3 regions of the Paenibacillus litoralis genome follow, and region 1 is predicted to be linked to each of the others. Evidence: riboswitches for the same ligand, from Rfam matches in the RefSeq annotation. Region 1 holds a riboswitch; each other region holds the start of a gene.
What was found. A riboswitch is a leader RNA that binds a small molecule or an ion and turns the genes downstream of it on or off. The one in region 1 is predicted to bind ZMP and ZTP.
Positions count from the first base shown of each region.

Region 2: another riboswitch for ZMP and ZTP. It lies ahead of ACKGJP_RS21735 (cyclodeaminase/cyclohydrolase family protein); the one in region 1 lies ahead of ACKGJP_RS35040 (class I SAM-dependent methyltransferase).
Region 3: another riboswitch for ZMP and ZTP. It lies ahead of ACKGJP_RS00715 (DJ-1/PfpI family protein); the one in region 1 lies ahead of ACKGJP_RS35040 (class I SAM-dependent methyltransferase).

Region 1 covers NZ_CP176395.1:8,357,369-8,363,941, forward strand. Annotated here, with positions in the region: gene ACKGJP_RS35025 (ThiF family adenylyltransferase) at 1-880, opposite strand, end outside; gene ACKGJP_RS35030 (hypothetical protein) at 880-1,191, opposite strand; gene ACKGJP_RS35035 (hypothetical protein) at 1,265-1,660, opposite strand; gene ACKGJP_RS35040 (class I SAM-dependent methyltransferase) at 1,736-2,566, opposite strand; ZMP/ZTP riboswitch at 2,614-2,693, opposite strand; gene ACKGJP_RS35045 (Cof-type HAD-IIB family hydrolase) at 2,844-3,599, opposite strand; gene ACKGJP_RS35050 (winged helix-turn-helix transcriptional regulator) at 3,819-4,196, opposite strand; gene ACKGJP_RS35055 (zinc-binding alcohol dehydrogenase family protein) at 4,325-5,368, shown strand; gene ACKGJP_RS35060 (DinB family protein) at 5,664-6,140, opposite strand; gene pyrE (orotate phosphoribosyltransferase) at 6,279-6,573, opposite strand, start outside.
Region 2 covers NZ_CP176395.1:5,172,724-5,179,296, reverse strand. Annotated here, with positions in the region: gene ACKGJP_RS21755 (2-oxoacid:ferredoxin oxidoreductase subunit beta) at 1-205, shown strand, start outside; gene pduL (phosphate propanoyltransferase) at 298-873, shown strand; gene miaB (tRNA (N6-isopentenyl adenosine(37)-C2)-methylthiotransferase MiaB) at 1,054-2,643, shown strand; gene ACKGJP_RS21740 (RicAFT regulatory complex protein RicA family protein) at 2,715-3,179, shown strand; ZMP/ZTP riboswitch at 3,293-3,373, shown strand; gene ACKGJP_RS21735 (cyclodeaminase/cyclohydrolase family protein) at 3,437-4,957, shown strand; gene ACKGJP_RS21730 (HAD family hydrolase) at 4,971-5,681, opposite strand; gene ACKGJP_RS21725 (GNAT family N-acetyltransferase) at 6,070-6,573, shown strand, end outside.
Region 3 covers NZ_CP176395.1:161,164-167,736, forward strand. Annotated here, with positions in the region: gene uvrA (excinuclease ABC subunit UvrA) at 1-430, shown strand, start outside; gene ACKGJP_RS00700 (N-acetylglucosamine kinase) at 879-1,865, shown strand; gene ACKGJP_RS00705 (6-phospho-beta-glucosidase) at 1,858-3,168, shown strand; gene ACKGJP_RS00710 (GNAT family N-acetyltransferase) at 3,306-3,740, opposite strand; gene ACKGJP_RS00715 (DJ-1/PfpI family protein) at 3,812-4,411, opposite strand; ZMP/ZTP riboswitch at 4,479-4,557, opposite strand; gene ACKGJP_RS00720 (extracellular solute-binding protein) at 4,698-6,224, opposite strand; gene ACKGJP_RS00725 (carbohydrate ABC transporter permease) at 6,300-6,573, opposite strand, start outside.

The sequences.
Region 1 (6,573 bases):
ATTCCAATTCTTTAACCGCTAATCCTGCCATTGTCCATATGTCATCAAGACGAGCTGGAAACAATGGATGATAGCACCCGATCCCTTCTCTAGGAAAAACAACGTTTTGGTTCTCCGATTTTTCAAGTCTAATCCAGGGTTGCAGAAATTCAAAAAAATCCTTTTTTGGGAAGGGATTTTTATTGGATAGTAAAATAAACATTCTTCTCGCGCCGAACCCAAGAGATATAGATACAAATCTCTTGGGAACAGTCCAGTCAAACGAATATAAGTAATCTATTACTGCATCGCTACCCGTTGTATCAATAATAACGTCATGTTCTTCAAGATAATCAATTTCATCATCACTTAAATCGGGAAATGAGCTTGTGAATGAACTTGAGCTAATATGTAAGTTATTATTAATCAGTTTTCGAGATAGGGCAGTTGCTTTATTTTGGTTCAATTCGCCTAAACCAAGCATGTGCCTAGATAAGTTGCCAATCTTTATTTTATCCCCATCACAAATAGTAAGATGAGATACTCCAGTACGCGAAAGTAATTCCCCTATAGCCGAGCCTAAAGCTCCTGCACCCAGTAAGAACACTTTATCTTGCTGAATTTTTTTGTTTAAGCTACCTCTACTTAGAATAGCCTCTCTGCTCCAATTTTCAGTGCGAAGATACTTGATTCTCTTTTTTGAATTTAGTTCATTTAATCGATCTCTAGAAAAGTAATAATCGTTTTCATGTCTAAATCCCTTTATTTTCTTTGCCCTTTTTGTTAATTGAGAAAGTTCCAAAGCGATCCAGTGAATAATCGAATTCCCTTGCCCGACAATTTCAGGTATTGGGAATCCAATTAAAATAAAATTACGATCCTGTTTTCTAAAGATATGCATTAAACCGTAGATCTCTTTCCAAAGGTCAATCCGATTTTCATCCCCCTATATTCAGCTAAAACAAATATCTCTTCGACGTAACTTATTAAACCATTAGCGTAAAAAGTTGAGTGATGAAATGCCAATACATATCCAATTATTATTGATTCCGATTCTGCAATAAGTAAATCAGCATTTGTATTACTCAAGATTTCTTGATAAGTTCTCGAAAAATCCCCTTTATTAAGTTTAAAACTTGTCGCAAGTTTTGCAGCCAATTCAAACAATTCCTCTTCATCTTGCATAGATGCCACTCTATATTTTATTCTCACTCCAGTCATCCTTTCTTGGTTCTCATTAAAGCAAAAGGAGCCCGCCTGCAAAGCGTTCTTGCAATATCGTAAATCAACTTGCATGATCCTGAGCTGTAATATTTGCTTCAAAAAAGTTTTCCTTATGAATTGGAGCGTCCGCCATTCTTCTTAGCAGCGCAAGCTGGCCGATATGTGTCATAACATCGGATAATGGACCTTGCAATAACTTTTCCGCTATTTTTTCCCTATCTGGCAAACCCATCGCTATTGCCTTATCAAGTATTCCTACAATCTTATAAAACCGGTTGATTTCTTCTTCCCATGTTCCTATCTCCAGTTCTTCAATTTGATCGTAATGGTGGAACACGGAGTGAGCACATGTAAGCACGAAGGAAATATGGGATAATATAACGATTGGTTTTCGAACTCCCTTGCCAATCTCCAAATTCGGGTAATCATCGGGGGCGTTCAGAATGGCTTTCTCCAATCGGTAAATCATTGTGGCTACGTAGTGACGTAATATACTTTCCACAGGCGACACCTAGCCTTCCATACAAAATTTTTAACACTGTTTTTTCCCGAAAGAATACATAAATGAACATGAATCATAACGGTGAGGGTAGCGACAAAATGTGGGAATAATACTATCCACAATCTCCACTCGTTCTTCTTCTGAGAGCAATCCAGTCGTTACAAGGCGCTTTGCATTATCGTTTCCTAATGCTAATTTAATTAATATAGGCATCTCCTCGTCCTCTCTATTTTTCATGATATAGTCGCTTGTTTGAATGATCACTTTAACATCCTGCAGGTTCTCGGAAACAAAATAAGAATAGAGCTTCCTGCCAATTGTACGGTCTGTGCCATTAATACGTGCGTATTCGATATGTGCATTAATCAGTTTAGAAAGTTCCAAACCAAACGGATGGAAAACTTGGGTACCATCATCAATTTCCACTACACAAACTACCCCACCCGGCTTGCACACCCTTGTCATTTCTTTAATGATTTCTTGCGGCCTAGGATTGTGCATTAAAACAAGGCGAGTATATATAAAGTCAAATGTATTGTCACTAAACGGCAGACTGTTTGCAATGGCATGAACGAATTTAATGCCCTCATTCCCCAAGAACTTACTTTGTGCTGCTTCTAGGATTTTAACACTGTTATCTATTCCAATAATGGAAATATCGGGTAAATACTTAGAGAATAACTCGATCATCGTTCCAGTGCCACACCCTACGTCAAGAACGTTCTTTGCACCATATAGACCGTTTTCGAAAAATAAACGTACTAGTGCTTCCGAGTGACTGCCGACATTCGCTGTTAATCTCTTAATTTCAGATTTCATTTGTTCTTGATCAAAACGATCAAACTGATAGGATACATTCATCTCCATAAGCCTCCTTAAATTAAAAGAGGCAAGGGGATATCTCCCCTTACCTCTGCCCAGGCGCACGGCTTTATGAATATGTGCTCCCTCGTGGGTCTCCACGTTTACGCCAGTAACACATACCAAATAATTACATCTATTATAGTCTGAAAATTGAAATTACAGCAAGTATTTTTTATTGCGCAATTCTGCCCGTTAGTTGAGAAACGGCAGCCGATCGTTCTGGCCGGCTGCCGTCATATATGTATTGAGCTCTTGTACCCGTTAATTTAGCGACCTACCACCTTAAGTGCTTTTCTAACGCATAATATACTCCATCTTCATCGTTTGAAAGCGTCACATCATTGGCTTTCTCTTTGACATCGTCAGGCGCATTGCCCATTGCGACTCCTAAGCCAGCGTATTCAATCATGTCCAAGTCGTTGTAAAAATCACCGATAGCAATAATTTCGGATGGATCAATTCCGTAAGATTCAAGCACTTTTCTCAGTCCATTGGTCTTACTAGTCTGATGATGGACGTATTCTTTGAAAAACTCGGCGTTGGCTCTTAATTTGATGTGTGACGGTAAGACGATATCTTGCCATCCATTAATTCGCTTCTCATCATCAATGGTCAGTTTCATTACAGGCTCTTTCAGTTCTAACACGTCATTATGTGTTGAGTACTGAATCTCATATTGTTTGCATTTGTCGATCTGGTAAGGGCTCATAAACTCTACGTAATGATTGAAAGCTGTGGTCAAAGAAAAATGGATTTCATGTTGGCGGCAGTAAGTGATTAACGGCGAAATATCTTCGACAGAAAAAGAATGCTCATGTATGATTTCTTTTGTCTTATTCTTAATTGTCGCAGCCCCATCGTTTGACACTAAGATTCCGTCAAAATCCAGTGTTTTCATGATTCGTTCAGCTTGCATGTAATATCGTCCTGTTGCAATTACAACGATAACCCCAGCATCTTGCGCATTTCTGACGGCTTCAATGTGTTTTGTTGACACCACGCTTTGACTGTTTAGCAGGGTACCGTCCAAATCAAATCTAAGGCTACTAATTTATAGCGCATTATCTCCACCTACCTAGCTTAATGAAGCTACCAAGATCGCTCTGGCAGCTTCATGATGGTGTTACTGAACAATCGTACCCGTTAGCGTAATGATCCAATTTGCTAGATGATACGGTTCACCGTAAACGGAACTATTTCCTATTACTTCGCCTTGCACCCGCCGCCTGGCTTGTTACCCAACTTGCCTTTAACTATCCTCCACTTGTATCGTGTGATTTTCATCAAGCCGCACTTTATAAGACTCCCCCCATGCTTTCATAGACATGATCACCGGTTCCACAGTCCTTCCGAAATCTGTAAGGGAGTATTCCACTCTTGGCGGAACCTCTTTATATATTTCTCGATGAATGATACCATCCCGTTCAAGCTCTCTTAACTGCAATGTGAGCATAAACTGCGTAATTCCTGGATTGAGGCGTCTGAATTCATTGAATCTTTTCGTTCCGTCCAGGAGCTGATAGAGAATGATCCCCTTCCACTTTCCGCCAATAACATCCAACGTTGTTTCAACCGGACACGCTTGCATATCTGGACGCATTCCATATTTGTTTCTACGGTCTCCCATCAGCTTATCCTCCCAAAGGTTTGATTTTTAATACTATACCATAAAAATATGCGTACTTACTTAAAGTAATCTAACTGATATACAATGCTATCTGTACAACATTTGCTAATCGAGAGGATGGGATACCTATGAATACTCGCCAAAAAATGAAAGCAATCGGTGCATACCGATACCTCCCAATATCTGATCCTGAAAGCCTTATTGATCTGCATTTGGATAAACCGGAACCTACAGGCCGTGATTTGCTTGTAAATGTAAAAGCGATCTCTGTCAACCCTGCAGACGTAGGCGTTCGCGAGCAACATAACTACGAAGCCGAATTACCGAAAATTTTTGGTTGGGATGCTGCTGGAATCGTAGAACAAGTTGGTCCTGACTGTCAATTGTTTAAACCAGGGGACAAGATCTATTATGCGGGTAGCGTGGCTCGTCCAGGCACAAATAGCGAATTTCACTTGGTTGATGAACGAATTGTAGGAAAAATGCCAAGAAGTTTGGATTTCGCAGCAGCAGCCGCATTACCGCTTACCTCGATAACTGCATGGGAGGGCCTATTTGATCGTTTAGGAATTAGCCTAAACACAAATGAAAACAAAAGTATACTTATTATCGGCGCAGCTGGAGGAGTAGGATCGATTGCCGTGCAACTTGCCAAATTAGCAGGTTTGACTGTCATCGGTACTGCTTCGCGTCCGGAGTCAACTCATTGGGCCAAAAGATTTGGTGCGGATTTTATAATAAACCACAACAACCCTTTCCAACCTCAGCTCAAAGAATTTGGTATCGATTCCGTAGATTATATTTTCTGCTTGAACGATACTGTACAACATCTAGCGAATATGTCGGAGGCTATTACCCCCCAAGGTAAAATTTGCTGTATCGTTCCTACGGATAAGGCTACCTGGGCAGGAAGCTTGAAAATGGACTTGCTGTTTTCTAAAAGTGTAACGTTTGTATGGGAGTTCATGTTTACACGGCCCTTGTTTCATACCGAAGACATGATAAAACAACACGAATTGCTGAATAGCCTGGCGGACTTAATCGATGATGGAAAATTAAAAACAACACTAAATGAACGACTAGAACCCATTAATGCAGCTAACCTGCGTTTAGCACATGAGAAGTTGGAAAACGGACGGTCTATTGGTAAAATTGTTTTAGAAAACTTCTGATACCTACGAAGAAGGCACGTTTGGTTCCAAAAAGCTGTATACGTATAGACAAGACTAAGGCCCCTTGCCACTTTGGGGCCTTTTTGTGTACAACGGTATAGTGCAGGCGTGAGGAAATCCTCCCAAACTTAATAAAAAACGTTGCCCTTACATTGATACGATTTACCGCATACGATCTTAAACTAACCTGCCCTTGAGAAACGGCAGCCGATCGTTCTGGCCGGCTGCCGTCATGTATGTATTAAACTCTTGTACCCGTTAGTTGAGTCATCATAACCCACTTTAAAAAAAAGAGTTAAATGTTATGAACACGTCGAGTCTCGAGAATTTGGTTAATGTGATGATCTGCGTGTGATACATCCCAATTCATTTCATCGCGTACGACAACTGACCCATTTTCCATAGATACAACCCTATCTAACGGGGCTGACAATGTCTGATACAGATAAACAATATATTCTCTTATCAATTCAAATAGTCGCAGTTCAAGCTCAATCGATCGTTGGGAATATTTCATGGAGTCAGCCCATATGTCTGGATCAAAGCCACCGTCAAAAATAAACCTGTGACCCGTATTGGAGAGCGCAATACGATGCGTTTGGAAGTAGTTAAGTTCACAATCAACAATGTGATGAACAAGTTGACGGATAGACCATTTCCCTGGTGATCGGCAGAAATCCAATTGTTCTGCTGACAAACCCGATACTGCATTTACAAGCTGTTTGGATTGTTCACTATATTGGTTCAAAAGAGCTCTGTCTGAATCTGACAAATCGCCTTCCTCCAGTCTAGTCCAAAGAATCATATTATTTAATATCACGAAGTTTCACTACGCTGCCAGTTTGTTGAGCTGCCAAAATAAAACACAGAAAAAGCAATGGATTTGACCATCACTTCGCTCTCGTTCCCGTTAGTTTAAAGCAAGACTCGCATTAATTAGTTCTTCCATTTTAAACAAAGACAAAAATGTTAGTCCCGCATCCTCAAGATTATCTCGACCTTGTTGTTCACGTTCGATAACGCTTAAGACATTATTTACAATTGCACCACAGTCTTTCAAATCTTGATTACTTAATAATATTTGTCCTCCTGTTGTCACAACATCCTCGATGATACAAACATTTTTGCCCTGAATTTCTATACCTTCAGCCAGTTTACAAGTTCCATATTCTTTAGCCTTTTTTCTTACAAAAGCAACTGGAATG
Region 2 (6,573 bases), 3.2 Mb from region 1:
CCCTGAATACGATTCGTCCAACCGCGTATCGGCAATGACCAAAATCATGGAAACGAACGGCATGCTGACCGGTCTTATTTATCAAGACAAGTCCAGAAGAAGCTACGAAAATCTCGTTCACGGCTTCAAAGAAGAGCCGCTTGTGAAACAAGATCTTAAGCTTTCGTCCGAGCAATTTGACAAGCTTGTGGCAGAATTCAAATAAGTCGGAACCCCTTCAAAGACATACGGCATCTGCTGTATGTCTTTGTCTTTTTTGGCAGTATACTAGAAGAGCAAGGGAAAGGAGAGAGCGGCTTGATTCGGATCCCTGTCGGCGTCTCGGCTAGACATATTCATCTATCGCCAGTACATATAGACCGTTTGTTCGGTGAAGGCTATCCATTGACGATATTAAAGCAGCTGACGCAGCCCGGACAGTATGCGGCCGAGGAGACCGTAGCGGTCGTCGGGCCGAAAGGACGCTTCGAAGCGGTACGAATACTCGGACCTGCGCGGGGACGGTCGCAGCTTGAAATTTCGCGGACGGATGCGTTCTCGATCGGAGTCAATCCCCCCGTGCGGGAATCGGGCGACATTCAAGGAACGCCGGGCATAACGGTAATCGGTCCGAAAGGCGAGGTTCGGCTGGAACAGGGCGTGATCGTAGCTGCCCGACATATTCATTTTCATACTAGCGATGCGGCGGCCTTTGGGATTGTTGACAGACAGCTGCTAACCGTCAGGTTGAACGGCGAACGGCCTTTAATATTGGAGCAGGTTATTGCAAGAGTATCCGATCATTATGCGCTGGATATGCACATCGATACCGATGAAGCCAATGCGGCGGGCGTGAAGACAGGCGACACGGCGGATATCATGCAGGCTGAATGACGGAACGGTCCGGTTTGATTCCATTTACCGCTAAATCCTCTCCTTAGGCTGGATAGAGAGGATTTTATTTTTGTCAAAAAGCGAACATGGATTACCGAATGGTAAAATGTTATAATACGTTATTGGACTACTAAATCATAAAACGATGACATTTCAAGCATAGAGGGAAGTGAAACAAGCATGTCTAAGGAGAGTAATCAGCCAGCGGACTTAAAATCCGTCAAGGGCGACAAAGACTACTCCCAATATTTCGACTTTTCTAACGCGAAAGTCGTCAAGCAGGAAGACGGGAAAACAACATACCGCGTAAGCGGTCGGAATATTACGGTCAATGCGGCTCCAAGCCATAAAGACGAGAAAAGCAGGGGCAAGGAAGATATCCAAGTCCACTACGATTTCAGCATTCCGGAAGATATGAAAGAGTTCGGTAAGGATAAGTTCTACCTGATCACGACATACGGCTGTCAGATGAACGAGCACGATACGGAAACGATGATGGGTCTGCTGGAGCAAATGGGCTACCAGCGCACGGAAGATAAGCTTGCGGCGGACGTTATTTTGCTCAATACTTGCGCGATCCGCGAAAATGCGGAGGATAAAGTGTTCGGCGAGCTGGGGCATTTGAAGGCGCTCAAAGCCGAAAGACCGTCTCTCGTACTTGGCGTTTGCGGCTGCATGTCTCAAGAGGAAGCGGTTGTGAAGCGGATCATGCAGAAGCATGCGTTCGTGGACATGATTTTCGGTACGCATAACATTCACCGTCTGCCTCATTTGTTAAAAGACGCGTATTTCAGCAAGGAAATGGTTGTCGAGGTGTGGTCCAAGGAAGGCGACATTATCGAGAACCTGCCCAAAAAGCGCGAAGGCATTAAAGCATGGGTCAATATCATGTACGGCTGCGACAAGTTCTGCACGTACTGCATCGTTCCTTATACCCGGGGCAAGGAGCGGAGCCGGAGACCGGATGACGTCATTGCGGAAGTTCGGGATTTGGCGCGCCGCGGCTTCAAGGAGATTATGCTGCTCGGCCAGAACGTCAACGCCTACGGCAAAGATTTCGAGGATATCGACTATACGTTCGGAGATTTGATGGACGACATTTCCAAAATCGATATCCCGCGCGTCCGGTTCACGACTTCGCATCCCCGCGACTTCGACGATCGTTTGATCGAGGTGCTTAGCCAAAAAGGCAATTTGATGGAGCATATCCATCTGCCGGTGCAGTCGGGCAATACGGAAATTCTTAAACGAATGAGCCGCAAATATTCCCGCGAGCATTATCTTGAGCTGGTGGGCAAAATCCGCAAAGCGATACCGGACGCCGTACTGACGACCGATATTATCGTCGGTTTCCCGGGCGAGACGGAGGAGCAGTTCGAGGATACGATGTCGCTGGTTCGCGAAGTGAAATACGACTCGGCTTATACGTTCATCTATTCCCCGCGTGAAGGAACGCCTGCGGCCTCGATGGAGGATAACGTGCCCGAGCATGTCAAGAGAGCGCGCTTGCAGCGCTTGAACGACCTTATGAAAGAGCTTGGCAAACAAAGCAACGAGAGCTTGCGAGGCGAGATCGTAGAAGTGCTGATCGAAGGGGAAAGCAAAAACAACCCGGATGTGCTGTCGGCTCGCACGCGTACGAATAAGCTCGTTCATGTCGTTGCACCGAAGCAGTTGATCGGAACGATCGCACAGGTGAAAATTACCGAGCCACAGACGTGGGTGCTGTATGGAGATTTGATCCCGGAGTCCGTGCAACAAGCCATCTAAGGCAGGTTCCTTACAAAAAAAGAAAGGGAGAGGCGACTCTCTCCTAAATTTGATAAAAGGCAGGCGTCGATATGTCGGAGCATCATCACAATCATGAAGTCGAATCATGCGATATCCCGCATTACAATTCCACGGACCTGATCGTCCGTGAAGATATTATGAGCAAGGCGAAAGAACTCGCGGCGTTGATTTCTACATCGTCCGAAGTGGAGTTCTACCAGAAGGCGGAAAAGCAGATCGCCGATAACGATCATGTACAGAGCTTGATCAAGCAAATCAAGAAAAAGCAGAAGGAGATCGTCGCCTTCCAGAACACGTTCAAAAATCCGCAAATGGTTGAGAAAATCGAAGCCGAAATTACGTCCTTGCAGGACGAGCTCGATTCGATTCCGATCGTAACGGAATTCCAGCAATCGCAAAGCGATATCAACTATTTGCTGCAGCTGGTCATGTCGGTCGTTCGCGATACCGTTTCCGAGAAGATTCAAGTGGAAGCCGCATCGGCAGAAGCCGACCCGGCGAATTGCAGCGACTAAGACGGAAGGGGAAGACCGCGAGGTCTTCTTTTTTATTGTAGCGAGAGGGCAGCATCCGGCGGATGATTATTGTTGTGCGTTTCGCGTTCGTCTGATAAACTGATGGAAGCAGGGAAGCTGCGCGTAACTGGCGGAACGTGGACGACCACGGGGGAGCGCGCGGAACATAAAAGCCGTACGCCTGGGCGAAAGTATTCGACGATCATGTCGGGTGCTTTTTTTTGTTTTCGTACAAAAAATAGTTGGAGGCGAAGACGATGAATGAAATGACGCGTACAAAAAAGCTGCTTGGCAAACCGCTGGCCGACGAACTGGCAGCGTCCATCAAGGCCAACGTGGAAGCGTACCAAGAGCAGGGCGTGGCAGCCAGGGTTGCCGTAGTTTGGGTGGAGGGCGACCCTGCAACGGAATGGTATGTGAACGCCAAAAGAAAAACGGCGGAGAAGCTGGGCATCGCCTTCGATCTGTACCCGTTCCAAAGCGGGGCGGAGGAGCATGCGCTCGTAGACTGCATCCGATCGCTGAATCAAGACGAGAAGACGCATGGCATTATGGTGGAGCTTCCTTTGCCTAAGGCGATCGATGCGAAGCGGGTGACGGCAGCGATCGATCCGCTTAAAGATGTGGACGGATTAACGCCAGCCAATCGTCTTGCCTTGCTGTCAGGCGGACCCGGAATCGCGCCGGCTACGCCGCAAGCCTGCATCCGGTTGCTCAAGCATTATGGGATATCGCTTGCGGGCAAGCATGCGGTCGTGATCGGCAGAGGGGAGACGGTCGGCCAGCCCTTGTATCATTTGCTGCAGCGTGAGCAAGCTACGGTAACCGTCTGCCATTCCCGGACTGCCGATTTGGATAAGCATGTACGCCGGGCGGAAATCGTTTTTGCGGCAGCTGGACGCCGCGGGCTGGTGAGCGTCCAAGCGGCGCACGAGGAACTGATTGTGGTGGATGCCGGCATTAACGAGACGGAGGAGGGAAGCATCGCGGGGGATGTTGATCCCGATGTCCTGCGAGTGGCTGCGGCGATGACACCGGTACCGGGAGGAGTCGGTACGGTGACAACCATGATCTTGTTCGAAAATGTGCTTCGAGCCATGGATTGGCAGCGCGAAGAGCGGGTGAAACCATCTAAAGGTACGGACGCAGCGGCTGTCTCGGAGGAAGTGCCGTATGACGCCACGATTCGGTCGTTCCTGGCTGCGGCCGCTTCTGCGTCGCCTACGCCGGGCGGGGGAAGTATCGCAGCCTTAGCGGCGGCGCTAGGCGCTTCGATGACTTCCATGGTGGCAAAGCTGTCGACGGGTCCTAAGTTTGCGCAAACGGAGGCGGCGGCGAATACGCTAGCAGTAGAGATGGCGGCGGCGATCGCCCGGTCCGAATCGCTGCTTCATGAGGATATCCAAGCTTTTGAAGCGTACATGGCGGCCTTGAAACTTACAAAAGGGGCGTCTCGCGATGAAGCGCTGCGGGAGGCCGCACAAGCTGCCGCCGATGTGCCGCTGAGGCTTGCAAGGCTATGCACGGATGCGATTCGTGCGTCCGGGGCGATGGCGGAAACGGGGAACAAGACGGCGATCTCGGATCTGGGCATTGGCGTCCTGCTGCTGGAGGCTTCGCTGCAAGCCGCCCTATTGACCGTAGAAATCAACTTGCCGGCTTTAGGTGGCAGTCAGCTCGAACAAAAAATTCGCGGAGAAGCAAGCGCACTTCGAAATGAAGCTTATGTGAACAAGGAATCGGTGCTTGATACGGTATATCGACGGATAAGAGCATAAGGCAGGCGTATCGTCAAAAGAGATCGTCATGCAATTCCGTGACATTGCGGATGATAGCGAGCGGTTTGGCTAGCGATTCGGGAGCGGGTAAGCCGCTTCGGTTCAGCCAAACCGTTTTCATGCCCAGCAGGGAAGGGCCGACAACGTCATTCTCCCACGAATCGCCAACGAATAGCGTTTCCTCCGGAGTCGCTCCAAAATGACGAAGCGCTGCTTCGTAGATGGGGGCATGGGGCTTCGAATGGCCGATCGTATCCGAGCAGAAAAGGGAGTCTTCAGGAAAGAAGGGAGCAAGCCCCGCGCCTTCCAGCTTATCCATTTGCAGACGCAGCGTGCCGTTGGTTACGATCCCCAGCAGGTATGACCCGCTCAGCTTCTCCATAAACGATAGTCGTTCCTCATTCGGCCTAAGGTGTTTCCGAATGGCAGGTCGGAACAATTCGTCATACACCCCCGCATCTTCCTTCGTGGCCGCAACATGAAAGGCCGCTAACGCTCCGATAAAGCGCTGCTCCCTGAATGCCGTCAATGTGATTTGTTCGTCCAGGTAAAGAGGTTCTAGCGCGAGATCCAGCTTCTTAAACTCGGCGTAAAGACGGTCGGGATCAAGCCCCTTTGCAAGAGGGTGTGCCGCGAGGGCGAATTTGGAGCTTTCCGCCCAATATTCGTCGAAGAAGACGAGCGTATCGTCGAGATCGAAAAGAATCAATTTGCACGATTTCACAGAGGTTCCTCCCTTGAATGGTTAACGAACAATTTACCACATCCGGAATGGCCGGTAAACCGTTTTGTAACAAACGACAACAGGAGCCGCTAATCTTATACCTGTATTTTCTTGTATTCGGATTTTTGGCATCGGGTTCACAATCGGCGGCTCTTATGGTAATCTAGAGAACATTATTCCTTGCGTCTTATGAAGGATGGAAGATTTTTCTAACGCATAGGGATGCAAAGCCGAATCATGATCCGGCTGGAAATCGCATACAACGTACTGAAGAACGGGAAACGGCTGCCATTCTAGAGCTCCTCGATTTCATTGTCAAATTGTCGGGCTATACGCGTCCTGCGCCTAAATAGCCGGCTTGCGGACGCTATTGACGGGAGGAATATTTATGTTTTCTTACACGATTGACGAACATGTTTCGCTGCGGCTGCTGGAGTTTCGTGACGCAGAGCCGCTTTATGCGCTGATCCGAAGCTGCGGCCCGTATTTGCAGCAGTGGCTGCCGTGGGCGTATAGCCAGAACACCTTGGAATCGACGCAAGCGTTCATTCGCGGTTCGATGGCCCAATTTGCGGCAAACGACGGGTTTCAGGCGGGGATTTGGCATGACAACCGGATTGTTGGCGTTATCGGCTATCACCGGTTCGATTGGATGAACCGCTCGACAAGTATCGGCTATTGGCTTGGGGAGGGCTATCAGGGGCTTGGCATTATGACGAAAGCTTGCCAGGCTCTCGTGCATTTTGCTTTTGGAACTCTCGGCATGAACCGGGTGGAAATTGAATGCGCCGTCGAAAACCGGAAAAGCCGTGCCATCCCGGAGCGGCTTGGTTTTGTCCATGAAGGGTGCCGCCGAGAGCGTGAATGGCTGCAGGACCGCTATGTCGATCAT
Region 3 (6,573 bases), 550 kb from region 1:
TATGAAGATCGGCCAGCCGGCAACGACTTTGTCGGGCGGCGAAGCGCAGCGCGTGAAGCTTGCGGCGGAGCTGTACCGGCGCAGCACCGGCAAGTCGATCTATATTCTCGACGAGCCGACGACGGGGCTGCACATCGACGATATCGACAGGCTGCTTCGCGTGCTTCACCGACTTGTCGACAACGGCGAAACGGTGCTGGTTATCGAGCATAACCTGGACGTCATTAAGACGGCTGACTATTTGATCGATCTTGGACCGGAAGGCGGCAGCCGCGGCGGGTCGATTATTGCGACCGGAACGCCGGAGCAGGTTGTTCGCGTGGAAGGCTCATACACAGGGAAATACCTGAAGCCCATCCTGGAGCGCGACCGCGCAAGGACCGAAGCGGTGGAGCAGCAGCAGCGCGAGCTGGAAAAAGCGGTTTTATAGTCGATATGCGGAAGAGAGGGAGCGATTGAGGCCCCCTCTTTTTTTGCGATTGCTGCTAAAAGCCATGCTCACCATTCCGCTAACCTGCAAACGTTTGGATCCAAGAATGCCCAAGGATTTCCGTACCCTTTATGTCCGGTCTAGTGATTGACAGAAGCGAAGAAAGCGAATAGACTAAAATCACAAAATTAAAGCCCTTAAACATTTGCTAAATGTAGCGCAAGCCTATGATTAGGTATTGAGTAATTGTAGTATTATTATTCAAAAAAATTATAAACATTATCGGGACTTGTATTCAGAAGTGATATTGGCGGTTTATAATTTTTTTGCTCAAAAATTAAACCGTTTTAACTTTCGTTGGAAAGTGTTATACGGCGCTATCAAAAGGCGGTTGTCGTGTTCCAGGACGAGAGCGGCGACGCGTATAAGCGATAAAGGAGAGGGCAAAGTGGCCTATTATCTGGGGTTGGACGCAGGGGGAAGCAAAACGGTCGCCGTCATTACGGACGAACAAGGACGGATAAGAGGCAGCGGCCGAAGCGGCTGCGGTAATCATCAGATCGATTTGGAAATAGCGAGACGAAGTCTGCATGATGCGGTCGAGCAAGCGCTCCGCCAAGCGGATGTTACGGCTTCGCAAATCGATTTCGCTTATTACGGACTTGCCGGTGCAGACCGTGAAGCCGATTTTCGCATCCTTCGCCCGATGGTGACGGAGCTGGGTATAGCCAATCACGATTTGGCTTGCGATACGATTATCGCGCTGCGGGCAGGGACGTACCGGCCCTATGGCATCGTGGCGATATGCGGCAGTGGCATTAATAGCGCCGGCATCAACCGCAGCGGTCAGACGTATCAATGCGGCGGCTTTGGCCACGATTACGGCGATTGGGGCGGAGGAAGCTTTCTTGCGACCGAGGCCTTTAGAGCCGTCATACGCTCGTGGGAAGGACGGGAAGAACCGACACTGCTAACGGATCTCCTGCTGAACGCATTCGGGTTTGACGGTGCGGAAAAGATGTTTCACGACTTTCTCGATCATCCGCGCAGAGTACCGCTTCAGGCTGTAAAGCTGTTGTTTGAGGCGGCAGAAGCAGGCGACGGAGCGGCGATAACCATATTGCGCCATCAAGGCGTCGAAATTGGTAAATCTGCAGCTGCCGTGATTAAGAAGCTTAGTATGCAGGAAGAAGTATTCGATCTTGTCCTCGCAGGGAGCGTGCTGACGAGAGGGGATGCCAAATTCGTTCACCCCTACATCGAAGCGTATGCGCATGCAGTCGCACCCGGCTGCAGCTTGCGGGTTCTAACCATGGAGCCGGTAGTCGGTGCCGTATTGCTTGCGATGGATAAAGCGGGAGCTGCCATCGAGTCGGATGTCTACGAACGGCTGAGCGCCATCAACAACTTGGAAGGAAGTGGACAAAGTGAGTAACGCAAACGGATTGAAGGTTGTCGTCATCGGCGGAGGCTCCTCCTACACGCCGGAACTGATCGAAGGCTTTATCCTGAATCATGAGAGGTTCCCGGTGACCGACATTTGGTTAGTCGACATTCCGAAAGGCGAGCATAAGCTGCGGATCGTCGGACAGCTGGCACAACGGATGGTCGAGAAATCGGGATTGCCGATTTCCCTTCGACTCACGCTTGATCGCCGCGAAGCGCTGCAGGGGGCGCATTTCGTTTCTACGCAAATGCGCGTGGGCCTCCTGCAGGCACGGATATGGGACGAAACGATTCCGCTCAAATACGGCGTTATCGGCCAAGAGACGACTGGCCCAGGCGGTATGATGAAGGCGCTTCGCACGATTCCCGCATTGCTGGACATCTGCCGCGATATGGAGGAGCTGTGTCCGGATGCATGGCTGCTTAACTTTACGAATCCCGCCGGGATGGTGACGGAAGCGATACAGAAATATTCATCCATCCGCTCGATCGGCTTGTGCAACGCGCCGATCGGCGTATATAAATGGCTGACGGGTCTATATGACGTCAAGGCCGATCGCATTTACGCCGAATTCGTTGGCTTGAACCATCTGCACTGGATCACGCAGGTGCGCATCGACGGGGAATCGAAGTTGGAGGAGCTGCTTGCCGAAGGCGAAGCGTACTCTGCCAAGAACGTGCCGGGCTTGAACTGGAACGCTGAGCTGATTCGTTCGCTGGGTGCCATTCCATCCTACTACTTGAAATATTACTATTTGCAAAAGGAAATGTTCGAGGAGCAGCAGACGTCTTCGGCTAAGGAAGGAACCCGCGCCGAGGTGGTGAAGCGGGTAGAGGACGAGCTTTTCGAGCTGTATAAGGATCCGAACCTGTCGGAAAAGCCGAAGCAGCTTGAAAAACGCGGCGGCGCCTACTATTCCGAAGCGGCGGTTAACCTGATGAAATCGCTGTACAACGATACGCGCGACATTCAAACGCTTAACGTAAGCAATCGCGGCATTCTCGATTTCCTACCGGCGGATGCTTGTATCGAGGTCAACTGTGTCGTAACGAAGCAGGGGCCGATTCCGCTTCCGGTATCGCACATTCCGCTTGCGGCCAAAGGCTTGATCCACGCAGTCAAATGCTACGAGCAGTTGGCCATCGAAGCGGCCGTTCACGGCGATCGCGGGCTTGCGCTGCAGGCGTTGACGCATCATCCGCTTGTGCCGTCGGCGAATGTTGCCGAGAAGATGCTGAACGAAATGCTCGAGCAGCATAAAGCATATTTGCCGAACTTTTTTCGCTCCTAGGGGGGCAATGAACGAACAGTCCGGGTTGTATCTTACAGCACCGGACTGTTTTCATACCTTGTGGTTAAAAGTAGGAGAGGTAGGCTGTCTGGGTATAATAAGGACGCCGAACTAATGTTACGCTTATCAAGCAGCATTCAATATTCCTTCCGCAGCGTTTTCACGAACGTGACCCTATCGAAGGCGGGGGCAAAGTAATCTTTTTCCCAGGCGGCCGTTTCAAAGCCCAGATCGCGATAAAAGCGAAGTGTAGGCCCGGTATCGGCATGGCCGAGCGTATAGAGCATTACTTTGGCGGCATCTTGCTCCCGAATGTCCCTGCAAACGTGGTCGATCAACGCTCTGCCGATTCCCTGACGCGCATGCTCCTTGGAAACGACGACGCCTACGATTTCATAAAGCCCGACCTCATCATTGTAAATAAAACCGGTATGTCCCGCGATTTCTCCATCGCCGGCAAGCGCCACATAGTAAGCGCTAGGCTTGCAGCCTTCAGCTTCCCAGAACGACCGCCACCGGTCCGGATACCTCATTCTGACAAAGCTCGGAAACTGCAGCGGATATTGCGCCATCAAGGCGTCGATAGCGGCTCCTTCGCCATTTTGAAGCGGTCTAATAAGTATCGTTCTCACTCCCGTTTCGATTAATCAAAAGGCATGTCTAGGTCCGTCATTCGGCCGGGGCGATAATAAGGATAATCCATGGCTGCCTGAACCTTCCTGACGAAATCGATGCCCGCTAGCGACTCTACGAAAAACAACCCCAGGTCGATAGAGGCGGAAACGCCGCCGCCGGTAAAAACGTTGCCGTCACGGACGATGCGGGTTTTGAGCACGGTGTCGCAATAGGGCGCGAGCAGATCGTAGGCGGACGGATTCGTCGTAGCCTGCTTGCCGTTCAGAAAGCCGGCGGCTCCCAGCAGCAACGCACCTGTGCATACGGACACCTTGTATTCGGCTTTGGCGGCCGTCTGCAGCCAGGCGATGAAATCGGCGTCGTGCCTCAGCTGCCTCGTGGGTATTCCGCCCGGAACGAATACGACATCGTAACCGGACAGATCGGGGCGAACATGCCCGATTTTGATCGTCATGCCGCGATCGTCGGTAATTTCCGCTTTGTCCGCGCATAGATCCCACGTTAAGTCTTCCTTTGCTTTCATGATTTTCAGCCACGATACGGCGTCATAAAAGCCGATAAAATCCAAGGACGTCATCCCGTCGAACAAAATGTACGCGATCCTCAAGCCGTTCACCCGCCTTTCCTTCATTCGGATTCGAATAACAAAAAGAAGCACTCGATCGCAAGATCAAGCACTTCGCCCAGGCGTACGGCCGTTATCGATGCGCTCCCTCATGGTTCTCCATGTTTACGCCAGTTACGCATCGTTCGATTTGATGACATTTATGTTACTCGAATATTCTGAAAATTACAAGAACAGTTTTCAAGATAGTTTTCTTTATTTTGTTAGATCGAGCTGTCCTTCCGCATAAAAAGGGCCTTCGAACAAATGTTCGAAGGTCTCTTTTCTCCTATTTCTTGTTGATTTTCGCGTAGGCTTCCTCATATTCTTTAATGATTTGGTCGCCGCCGGTTTTGCGCCATTGCTCGACCGCTTTGTTCCAGCCTGTCTCGTCGATTTCACCCATGATGAATTTCGTCGTGGCGTCGCTGATGATTTTGGACAGCTCGCTGCCCTTCTCGATATTGGTTTGCGAAATGAGCGCTTGCACCGGATTTTGGATAGCCGTCGGGAAGTTGTCGATCTGCATTTGCAGCGCTTTTTCCAAGATCGGCGAGTTATTGCCCTTCATCGCTTTGGACGAATCGTCAAACCGCATGAATTCGTAAGAGGCTATGTCCGTATTGAATTTCTGGGCGTCGGTACGAACCGGCTTGCCGTTCTCCATCTTGTAGGTCGAGCCCTCGAAGCCCCAAGTGAACAGGTTCTGCATGTCCGGATCGGCCAATTTGTCCATATAGCCCAAGATTTGTTTGAGCTGGACCTCGGTTTTGACGCTTGTTTTCGGGAACATGAACTGCGGCGGGAATGCGCCCCGGGTAACGACTCTGACGCCCTTCGGCCCTTCGATTCTGCTGATGACGTCCAGCTTCGCCTGCGGGAACGCTTTGTACAGATCGACGTAGCGGGACTCGACTTCTTCCAGTGCGGCGAATAGCATGCCGGATTTGCCTTTGTTAATCATGTCGAAATCGTTTTTGTTGACGGCAAAATCCTTGTTCATAATATTCTCGTCGTAGAACGATTTGTACAGCTTCAGCGCATCCATGTATTCCTTGGTCATAAAGGAGGGGGTGAGCTTGCCATCCTTCAGATCGAATTGGTTCGGCCCTCCGAACCAGGCTACGAACAGCTCGAAGCCGTTAGTGCCGGCTCCGCCGACGGCGATGGTGTCCTGTTTGCCGTTTTTGTCCGGATCGTTGAATGTGAACGCGCGCATCACCTTGATCAACTCGTCCAGCGTTTTGGGCTGCTGCATGCCTAAATTATCGAGCCAGTCCTGGCGAATGACGATGCCGTTGCGCGCTTGGGGGATATACTTGTAAATCCCGTAAATTTTGCCGTCGAAGGCGCTGTCCTTCAGCATTTGCTCGTTGATTTTGCTCAGGTTCGGATAATCCTTCAAGAGAGGCCCGATCTCCCAAAACATGCCCGAGCGGACCGCGTTGACCAAGCCGGCGTTTTTGTTGCCGTTCGCTAGTACGTACAAAATTTGCGGCAAATCCTGAGAGGCGATACTCGCGTTCATCTTGTCCTGATAGGCGGAGCCCGGCGTCCAGACGATATCGAGCTTCGTATTCGTATGCGTCTGTACCTTTTTCAGCGTTTCCCCGTCCTGTTTAGGCGGCTCGGCATTCCAATACGGCACCATCATTTTGATGGCAAGCGGTTCTTTCGACTTCGGGGATTCCGCTTTAGGCGAGCTGTCTGCCTGCTTCCCGCCATCAGTCGTTGCGCTGCCACCGCAGCCGGCGACAAGCGCTCCCGTCAAACCGATTGCAAGAACGGCAGCCGTCGTATGCTTCCATGTTTTCATGTACATCGCCCCTTCAATAATTGTTGTATGATACATCTTCAGTCCGCAAGATGCAATCACCGGTTCGGTTTGCTCTTACCCTTTGATCGAGCCGAGAAAAACGCCTTTGGCGAAATGCTTCTGCAGCAAAGGGTAGACGAGCAGGATCGGTACGGTCGCGACGACGATCGACGCCATTTTGACAGTCTGGCTGGGCGGGACGAAGGTCGCGTCGAACGTGCTGGAATCGCCGATGCCGCCTTCCGACAAGATGACGATCTGCCGCAGCAGCACCTGGATCGGCCATTTCGTATGGTCGTTCAAATACAGGATCGCGTTGAAAAAGGTGTTCCAATGACCGACCGCGTAA